DNA from 2 places in the Pseudonocardia kongjuensis genome. Region 2 is predicted to be linked to the other one. Evidence: riboswitches for the same ligand, from Rfam matches in the RefSeq annotation. Region 2 holds a riboswitch; the other holds the start of a gene.
The links. Region 2 has a riboswitch for glycine ahead of gcvT (glycine cleavage system aminomethyltransferase GcvT). Riboswitches for the same ligand answer to the same signal wherever they lie in the genome.

Region 1 (4,730 bases), on a different contig from region 2:
CGCGGCGACACCGGGGCGGGTAGGTTCGGTCCCCCTGACACGTCGACATCGCAGCCGGTCGAGGCGACATCCGCCTCAGCGCAGCACCGCACCAGTGCGGCCGGCCCGCCTGCATCACCCGGACCGTGTCCGGGACCCCCGCTTCCGGAGGAGGAGACCCCGAGGTGACCACGAACGACCCGCGCGACGTGCCGCCGGAGCGCGCACCGGAGACCACATCGGTCTTCCGGGCGGACTTCCTCGCCGACGTGGAGCAGCCGAGCGCCGAGCCCGCCGTCTCCGGCGTCGACGGGCTACCCGCCGGGTCGGCCCTGCTGGTGGTCCGGCGCGGCCCGAACGCCGGTTCGCGCTTCCTGCTCGACGTGCCGACCACCAGTGCGGGCCGGCACCCCGACAGCGACATCTTCCTGGACGACGTCACCGTCTCCCGCCGGCACGCCGAGTTCCGCCGGGACGCCGGCGAGTTCGTCGTGGTGGACGTCGGCAGCCTGAACGGCACCTACGTGAACCGCGAGCCGGTCGACACGGCCGTGCTCGCCAACGGTGACGAGGTCCAGATCGGCAAGTTCCGCCTGGTCTTCCTGACCGGTCCTCGCGAGGGCGACCCCCGGGGCTGATCCACCGGCGGCGGTTCAGCCGACACGCCGTGCGGAGGCGGGCGTGTGACGATCGTCGAAAGGACGCTGTCACACCCCGTCCGGAGGCGCGCATCGGGGGCCCCGCCCGTGTAGCGTCGGAACGTGTCGGTGGCGGGGGTACGAGCGACCACAGCTCCCAGGGCACGGACCAGGGCGAGCAAGGCGATCAGGGCGGCCGGGGTGGCGGGTCCACCCCGGGCGGCCGACAGGCCCGACAGGGCCGGGGAGGCGGGCTGATGAGCGAGATGCGCGTCGTGGGCGTCCGGGTCGAACTCCCGGCGAACCAGCCGATCCTGTTGCTGCGGGAGACCAACGGTGATCGCTACCTCCCGATCTGGATCGGATCGGTCGAGGCGACGGCCATCGCCCTCGAGCAGCAGGGGGTCAAGCCGGCACGGCCGTTGACCCACGATCTGCTCAAGGACGTCATCGGGGCACTGGGCCGGCGGCTGGAACAGGTCCGGGTGACCGACCTGCAGGAGGGCACCTTCTACGCCGAGCTGATCTTCGACGGCGGCGTGACGGTGTCCGCCCGGCCGAGCGACTCGATCGCGCTGGCGCTGCGGACCGGTGTCCCGGTGCACGCCGACGAGAGCGTGCTGGCCGAGGCCGGGCTCGTCATCCCCGACGAGCAGGAGGACGAGGTCGAGAAGTTCCGCGAGTTCCTCGACTCGGTGTCACCGGAGGACTTCCGCGGCGCCCAGCCCGGCTGACACCCGAACGGGTGTTCCGGACCATTCGGCGACACCGGGTGCCGCTCGGCGTGACCGGGCCGCCCGTGCTCCGTCACCTGGCGTTGTGCGGTACGGCCGTGTCGGCGAGCCGCGTTGACCACTCCGGCCGCCGGGCCTACCGTCATCAGCGTTGATGACATCCGTGCAACTCGCCTTCACCGAGAGTGATGGGACGGCGAGGACGGTCACGGTGCGGCCGACCGAGGGAGACCACGCGGTGCAGACGCCACCACCCGAGGGGCCGGGGCAGGCAGAGCTGTTCCCGGACCCGCTCGTCGGTGAGGGGCTGGACGGGGTGTCCGATCGCCTCGTCGGCTTCCGCGGCCCGACCGCGTGCCAGGTCGTCGGCATCACCTACCGGCAGCTCGACTACTGGGCCCGGACCGGGCTCGTCGTGCCGTCGATCCGCGGTGCCGCCGGATCCGGCAGCCAGCGGCTGTACTCGTTCAAGGACGTACTGGTCCTCAAGATCGTGAAGCGGCTGCTCGACGCCGGGGTCTCGCTGCAGAACATCCGGATCGCGGTCGAGCACCTGCGCCGGCGCGGGATAAGGGATCTCGCCGGGATCACTCTGTTCTCCGACGGGACCACCGTCTACGAGTGCACCTCCCCGGAGGAGGTCGTCGACCTGCTGCAGGGCGGCCAGGGAGTGTTCGGGATCGCCGTCTCGGGCGCGATGCGCGAGATCAGCGGTGTGATCAAGGACTTCCCGGTGGAACGCGCCGACGGCGGCACCGTCGACGAGTCCCCGGAGGACGAGCTGGCCCGGCGCCGGTCCCGGCGCGCGATCTCCTGAGCGGCCGGCTCACGCGACCGAGCGGAATGGGTCGTGCTCGGCGATCAGCTTCTCCAGCCGCGCCTGGTCGACCCGGTTGACGACGGTCAGGCTCTCCTGCTTGTCGCGGACGCACTTGGCGAGGGTGAACGCCGAGGTGATGGCGTACAGCACGGCGATGGCCAGGAACGCCTTCACCCAGCCGTCGACGGGCAGGTAGAAGGTCCCGACGACGACCGCGGCCAGCGAGACGCCGAAGGACAGGACCGCCTGCAGGTGGAAGGCGGCGGTGGTGGCGGGGACGGTGTTCGGAGCGCTGCTGTTCGACATGTGAGCAGCCTGGCGGGACGGTTCCGGCCCCGGTGCCGTGGAAATACTGACCGGACCGGTTATCCTCGGCCCGGTAGTCGTTGACACCGAGCGGGAGAGACCCGGTGCAGTACAGCCGGGCGCCGAAGGAGCAAATCCCTTCCCGGAACCTCTCAGGCACCAGGACCGCACGGCAGAGACGCCTCTGGAAAGCGACGGGCCACCACGGGGGGCCCGTCCGCCGACGGGGAAAGCCCGAAGCCTCGGGTGAATCTCTCAGGCGCCCGGATCGCGGGTACGGACAGAGGGGGAGGGGCGAGACAGCCCTGCCCCGCCCGAGCCGTCACCTTCGGAGGCGCCGTGAGCCCGACCCCGCAGCAGCACCGTCCCACCCTCGCCGAGCTCGAGCGTGGACTGCCGTTCGCCGACCGGCACGTCGGGCCCCGGCCCGGCGAGCTCGCCCGGATGCTCGACGCGCTGGGCGTCGACTCGCTCGAGGCGCTGGCCGACCGGGCGCTGCCCGCCGCCATCCGCGATCCCGAGCCGGTCGGCGGTTCGCTGCCGGAGCCGGTCGGTGAGGCCGAGATGCTCGCCGAGCTGCGGGCGCTGGCCGACCGCAACACGGTGAACGTCCCGATGATCGGGCTCGGCTACCACGGCACCCGGACGCCGTCGGCGATCCGGCGCAACGTGCTGGAGAACCCGGCCTGGTACACCGCGTACACGCCGTACCAGCCGGAGATCAGCCAGGGCAGGCTGGAGGCGCTGCTGGCGTTCCAGACGATGGTGTCGGACCTGACCGGGCTGCCGGTCGCCGGTGCGTCGCTGCTGGACGAGGCGACCGCCGCCGCCGAGGCGATGACGCTGCTGCGCCGGGCCGGGCGCGCGAAGTCGGCCCGGTTCGTGGTCGACGCCGACACGCTGCCGCAGACCCTGGACGTGCTCCGCACCCGGGCCGAGCCGCTCGGCATCGAGCTGGAGGTCGCCGACCTGTCCGGCGGCACCCTGCCGGACGGCGAGATGTTCGGCGTGCTGCTCAGCTACCCGGGCGCGTCCGGGCGGGTGGCCGACCCGTCGGCGCTGATCGAGCAGGCGCACGAGCGGGGCGCGCTGGTCGCGGTCGCCGCGGACCTGCTGGCGCTGACCCTGCTCACCCCGCCCGGCGAGCTGGGCGCGGACGCGGCGATCGGCTCCACCCAGCGGTTCGGTGTCCCGCTCGGCTTCGGCGGCCCGCACGCCGCCTACCTGTCGGTCGGGCAGCGGCACGCCCGCCAGCTCCCCGGCCGGCTGGTCGGGGTCTCCCGGGACGCGGACGGCAACTACGCGCTGCGGCTCGCCCTGCAGACCCGGGAGCAGCACATCCGCCGGGAGAAGGCGACCTCCAACATCTGCACCGCGCAGGTGCTGCTGGCCGTGATGGCGGCCTGCTACGCCGTGTACCACGGCCCGGAGGGGCTGCGCGCCATCGCCCGGCGGACCCACCGGATGGCGGCGGTGCTGGCCGCCGGGCTGCGCTCCGGCGGCGTCGAGATCGTGCACGACGCGTTCTTCGACACCGTGCTGGCCCGGGTGCCCGGCCGGGCGGACGCCGTCGTCGCCGCCGCGCACGACGCCGGGATCGCGCTGCGCCGGGTCTCCGGCGACGAGGTGGGCATCTCCACCTCGGAGATCACCACCGTGGCGCACCTGCGCGCGGTGTGGGAGGCGTTCGGGGCCGGCCCGCAGGACGCCGCGGCGCTGGACACCGGCACCGCCGACGCGCTGCCCGGCGCGCTGGCCCGGACCAGCGACTACCTGACCCACCCGACGTTCCACGAGCACCGGTCGGAGACCGCGCTGATGCGCTGGCTGCGCCGGCTCGCCGACGCCGACCTGGCGCTGGACCGCACGATGATCCCGCTCGGCTCGTGCACGATGAAGCTCAACGCCGCCGCCGAGATGGAGGCGGTGACCTGGCCGCAGTTCAGCGACCTGCACCCGTTCGCCCCGGAGTCCGACACCGCCGGTTCCCGGGAGCTGATCACCCAGCTGGAGACCTGGCTGGCCGACCTGACCGGCTACGCCGCGGTCTCGCTGCAGCCGAACGCGGGCAGCCAGGGCGAGTTCGCCGGGCTGCTGGCGATCGCGGCCTACCACCGCAGCCGCGGCGAGGCCGAGCGCGACGTCTGCCTGATCCCGGCGTCCGCGCACGGCACCAACGCCGCGTCGGCGATCATGGCCGGGATGCGGGTGGTGGTCGTCGGCACCGACGCCCAGGGCAACGTCGATCTCGAC
Region 2 (4,730 bases):
TCGGACGCCTCGAACCCGATCCGCTCCAGGGTGGCCTCGTCCATCGCCGGGCCCAGGCTGACGGTGCGCTCGCGCAGGCCCATCGCATGGCACTGGCGCTCGAACGCGGCGGCGTCCGCGCCGACGAAGGTGTCCAGCACGATGTCCGCACCGGACGCGGCGATCCGCTCGATCAGCGGGCCGAAGTCGCGGGCGCCGAGCGGGGCGTACCCCTCGCCGACCAGCACCGCGCCGTTGCCGGGCAGCACCTCCCGGGCGATCCGGTTCACCGTCCGCGGCCAGACGTAGTCGTTGCCGGCCAGGAACCAGCGCCGCCCGCCCGCCGACCGCATCACCGGGCCCGCCGCCAGCGCGATCTGGGTCCACGGCCGCTCGCCGAGCCGGATCCGCAGCCGCGACTCGCCGCCGCCCTCGTTCATGTTGGTGTGCACGACCAGCACGTCGTGGCCGGTCAGCGCCGAGGACACCGCCTGGTAGGTGGCCGACGTCGTGGTCAGGAAGATCGTCCGGCAGCCCGCGCGGGCCAGCCGCAGCGCCTCCAGCGCGCCGGTGCCGGGATCGGTCGCGTCGTCGGCGTGCAGCAGCTCGACCGGCCGCCCGCCGATCCCGCCCGCGGCGTTGACCTCGTCGACGGCGAGCACGGCGGCGTTCGCGACGGCCGAGGCGAACACGCTCCCGGAACCGGACCGGCTGGTGAGGGCGCCGATCCGGGGGCCGGTGGCGGCCCGGTCGCGCACCGGGTGCCCGCGCCGGCGCATCAGCCACTCCAGGCCCTGCTCGTCGATGTGCGCGTCGAGCCGGATCCGGGTCCCGCCGGGGGCCGCGGTGAAGCGCAGCCGGATCCGGCCGCGCCACGGCTGGTCGTGGGTGATCGTGATGCCGTGCGGCCTGCGCAGGTCGCTGATCCGGCCCAGGACGTCGACCGGCGGGCCGTCGCCGATCGGCGTCAGCAGGGTGATCGGCTCGCCGAGCGCGACCCGGTCGCAGGACGCGCCGAACAGCCAGCCCCCGCCGTCGCGGCCGAACCGGTCGAAGACCACCTCGGGTGCGACGGCGGCGAACTCCTCCACCGTGACCGCGATCGTCCCCATGCCGGTGGGTGGGTGGCCGTCAGCGGGATCCGTCGGCGCGCCGGGTCATCCGGCCGCCTCCCGGCGGGCCGGCTCCCGGTGCCCGGCCGCGCTCTCGGCGGCGGACCGGGCCTCGCCCAGCGACGACTGGAACAGGTTGCGCAGCAGCGCGATCACGTCGGCCGCGGCACCGCCGGGCTCGATCGCGTAGTAGCGGAACCTGCCGGACCGGCGCTCGCTGACCAGGCCGGCGATCCGCAGCACCCGCAGGTGGGTGGAGACCGCGGTCCGGCCGACCGTGGTGATCCGGTCCGCCAGCTCGCCCGCGCTGCACTCGTCGCTCTCGGAGAGCACCGCCAGGATCCGGCGGCGGACCGGATCGGCGAGCGCGTCGAAGGCGAGACCGGCGTCCCGGCCGCCCACGCCGAACGCGTCAGACGCGTCAGGATCCGTTGACATGGTACGGAGTCTAGCCGGAAGCGGTCCGGACCCCTTCCCTCCGGCGCGGGAATCGGTATCGTCCTGCGGACAACTGAAGACCGGGCCGTACGAGCCCGCGCGGAAGAGACCTGTCGCACGACCGGACAGGCACCGGAGGAGCAAGCACCCCGCCAAACTCTCAGGTACCCCACACCGCACGGGCCAGGCCACTCTGGAAAGCAGGCGTCGGACACGCCTCGCCGATGGTGAAAGCCGGTCGTGCACCGGTGAATCTCTCAGGCTCGGGACAGAGGGGGACCGTGTGGGCGGCACCGCCCACGCGTCTGCCCCGGGGTGAGCACCACGATGACCCAGACCGAGACCCAGACCGACACCGAGACCCGGACCGGGCCGAGCGAGCGCGAGCTGCTGCGTTCGGTGCTGCACGACACGCACGTCGCGCTCGGCGCGACCTTCACCGGCTTCGCCGGCTGGACGATGCCGGTCCGCTACGGCGGTGACCTCGCCGAGCACCACGCGGTGCGCCGCGCGGCCGGCCTGTTCGATCTCTCGCACATGGGCGAGATCCACGTCGAGGGCCCGGCCGCCGCCGCGGCGCTGGACGGCGCGCTGGTCGGCGACCTCGGCGCGCTGGCGCCCGGCCGGGCCCGCTACACGATGCTCTGCGCGCCGGACGGCGGCGTGCTCGACGACCTGGTCGTCTACCGGCTCGCCGCGGAGCACTACCTGGTCGTCGCGAACGCGTCGAACCGGCTGCTGGTGGCCGCCGAGCTGGGCGAGCGCTGCGCCGGCGACGGCGTGCGGATCACCGACCGCTCCGCGGACACCGCGCTGGTCGCCGTGCAGGGCCCGGCGTCCGCCGCGATCGTCGAGACCGCGACCGGTGCGCCGGTCGGCGACCTGCGCTACTACGCGGCCCGCCCGGCCACCCTCGCCGGGCACCAGGTGCTGCTGGCCCGCACCGGCTACACCGGCGAGGACGGCTTCGAGGTCTACGTCGGCACGGCGGGCGCGGCCGCCGTCTGGGAGCGGCTCACCGCGGCCGGGACCGGGCACGGGCTGGTGCCCTGCGGACTCGCCTGCCGCGACACGCTCCGGCTGGAGGCCGGGATGCCGCTGCACGGACACGAGCTCGGCCCCGGGCTCTCGCCGTTCGCGTCCGGCCTGGGCCGGGTCGTGAAGTTCGGCAAGGAGGCCGACTTCGTCGGCCGCGCCGCGCTCGCCCGCGAGCGGGACACCCCGCAGGCCCGGGTGCCCGCCGGGCTGCGCGGCAGCGGCCGGCGCGCACCGCGGGCCGGCCATCCGGTGCTCGACGGCGCCGGGGCCACGGTCGGCGAGGTGACCAGCGGCGTGCTGTCCCCGACCCTGGGCCATCCGATCGCGATGGCGTTCGTCGACCGGGCCGTGTCCGGGCCCGGCACCGCGCTCGTCGTCGACGTCCGCGGCCGGCCCGAGCCGGTCGAGGTGGTCGGCCTGCCCTTCTACACCCGTCCCGAGTGAGAGGATCCGACATGTCCGTCCCTGACGACCTGCGCTACACCGAGCAGCACGAGTGGGTACGGGTCGAGGGTGGCACCGCCACCGTCGGCATCACCGCACACGCCGCCGAGGCGCTCGGCGACGTCGTGTTCGTCCAGCTGCCGGCCGCGGGCGACACCGTCACCGCGGGCGAGGCCTGCGGCGAGATCGAGTCCACCAAGTCGGTGAGCGACCTGTTCGCCCCGCTCGGCGGGACCGTGACCGTGGTCAACGACGCCCTCGACGACGCGCCGGAGACCGCGGGCGAGGACCCCTACGGCCGCGGCTGGCTGTTCCGGGTCGAGCCCGGCGACGACGGCGTCCCGGAGCTGCTGACCGCCGCCGAGTACCGCTCGCTGACCGGGGAGGGTGGCGCGTGAACAGCACCTTCGGTGCGTCGCTGGCCGACGCCGATCCCGAGGTCGCGAAGGCCGTCGACGCCGAGCTGGCCCGGCAGCGCGACACCCTGGAGATGATCGCCTCGGAGAACTTCGCCCCGGTCGCGGTGCTGGAGGCGCAGGGCTCGGTGCTCACCAACAAGTACGCCGAGGGCTATCCCGGCCGCCGCTACTACGGCGGCTGCGAGCACGTCGACGTCGTCGAGCAGCTGGCGATCGACCGGGCCCGCGAGCTGTTCGGCGCCGAGTACGCCAACGTGCAGCCGCACTCCGGCGCGCAGGCCAACGCGGCCGCGATGGCGGCGCTGCTGCAGCCCGGCGACGGCATCCTCGGCCTCGACCTGGCGCACGGCGGGCACCTCACGCACGGCATGAAGCTCAACTTCTCCGGACGGCTCTACCGGGTCTCGGCCTACCACGTGGACGCCGCGACCGGGCTCGTCGACATGGCCGAGGTCGAGCGGGTCGCCCGCGCCGAGCAGCCGAAGCTGATCATCGCCGGCTGGTCGGCGTACCCGCGCGAGCTGGACTTCGCCGGGTTCCGGCGGATCGCCGACGAGGTCGGCGCGCTGCTGATGGTGGACATGGCGCACTTCGCCGGGCTGGTCGCCGCCGGTGAGCACCCGAGCCCGGTGCCCTACGCCGACGTCGTCACCAGCACCACGCACAAGACGCTCGGCGGCCCGCGCGGCGGGCTGATCCTGGCCCGCGCCGAGCACGCGAAGAAGCTGGCGTCCGCGGTGTTCCCCGGCCAGCAGGGCGGCCCGCTGGAGCACGTGATCGCCGCCAAGGCGGTCGCGCTGCGGATCGCCGGGACCGAGGAGTTCGCCGAGCGCCAGCGGCGCACCGTGCAGGGCGCCCGGCTGCTCGCCGAGCGGCTGGTCGCCGCGGACTGCGCGGACGCCGGCATCCGGGTGCTCACCGGCGGCACCGACGTGCACCTGGTGCTGGTCGACCTGGTGAACTCCGAGCTGGACGGCCGGGCCGCCGAGGACCGGCTGCACGACGTCGGGATCACGGTCAACCGCAACGCGGTGCCGTTCGACCCGCGCCCGCCGATGATCACCTCCGGGCTGCGGATCGGCACCCCGGCGCTGGCCACCCGCGGGTTCGACGCCGACGACTTCCGCGAGGTCGCCGACATCGTCGCCGGCGCGCTCGCCCCGGGCTTCGACGCCGCGCGGGCGACCGCCCTGCGCGAGCGCGTCGCGGCCCTGGTCGCGCGCCGCCCGCTCTACCCGGGGCGCTGACCCGATGCCCGTGCCGGTCAGCGTCTTCGACCTGTTCTCGATCGGGATCGGCC

Region 1: it holds a riboswitch for glycine, as region 2 does, so the genes downstream of both, gcvP (aminomethyl-transferring glycine dehydrogenase) here and gcvT (glycine cleavage system aminomethyltransferase GcvT) in region 2, are expected to answer to the same signal.

Annotation. Positions count from the first base shown of each region.
Region 1 is NZ_BAAAJK010000001.1:359,311-364,040, reverse strand. Features, by position in the region: gene garA (glycogen accumulation regulator GarA) at 165-617, shown strand; gene ABD160_RS01705 (bifunctional nuclease family protein) at 875-1,351, shown strand; gene ABD160_RS01700 (MerR family transcriptional regulator) at 1,563-2,168, shown strand; gene ABD160_RS01695 (YiaA/YiaB family inner membrane protein) at 2,178-2,477, opposite strand; glycine riboswitch at 2,559-2,655, shown strand; gene gcvP (aminomethyl-transferring glycine dehydrogenase) at 2,817-4,730, shown strand, end outside.
Region 2 is NZ_BAAAJK010000007.1:220,794-225,523, reverse strand. Features, by position in the region: gene ABD160_RS11330 (substrate-binding protein) at 1-1,091, opposite strand, end outside; gene ABD160_RS11325 (ArsR/SmtB family transcription factor) at 1,137-1,529, opposite strand; glycine riboswitch at 1,713-1,811, shown strand; gene gcvT (glycine cleavage system aminomethyltransferase GcvT) at 1,857-3,011, shown strand; gene gcvH (glycine cleavage system protein GcvH) at 3,023-3,409, shown strand; gene ABD160_RS11310 (serine hydroxymethyltransferase) at 3,406-4,677, shown strand; gene ABD160_RS11305 (L-serine ammonia-lyase) at 4,688-4,730, shown strand, end outside.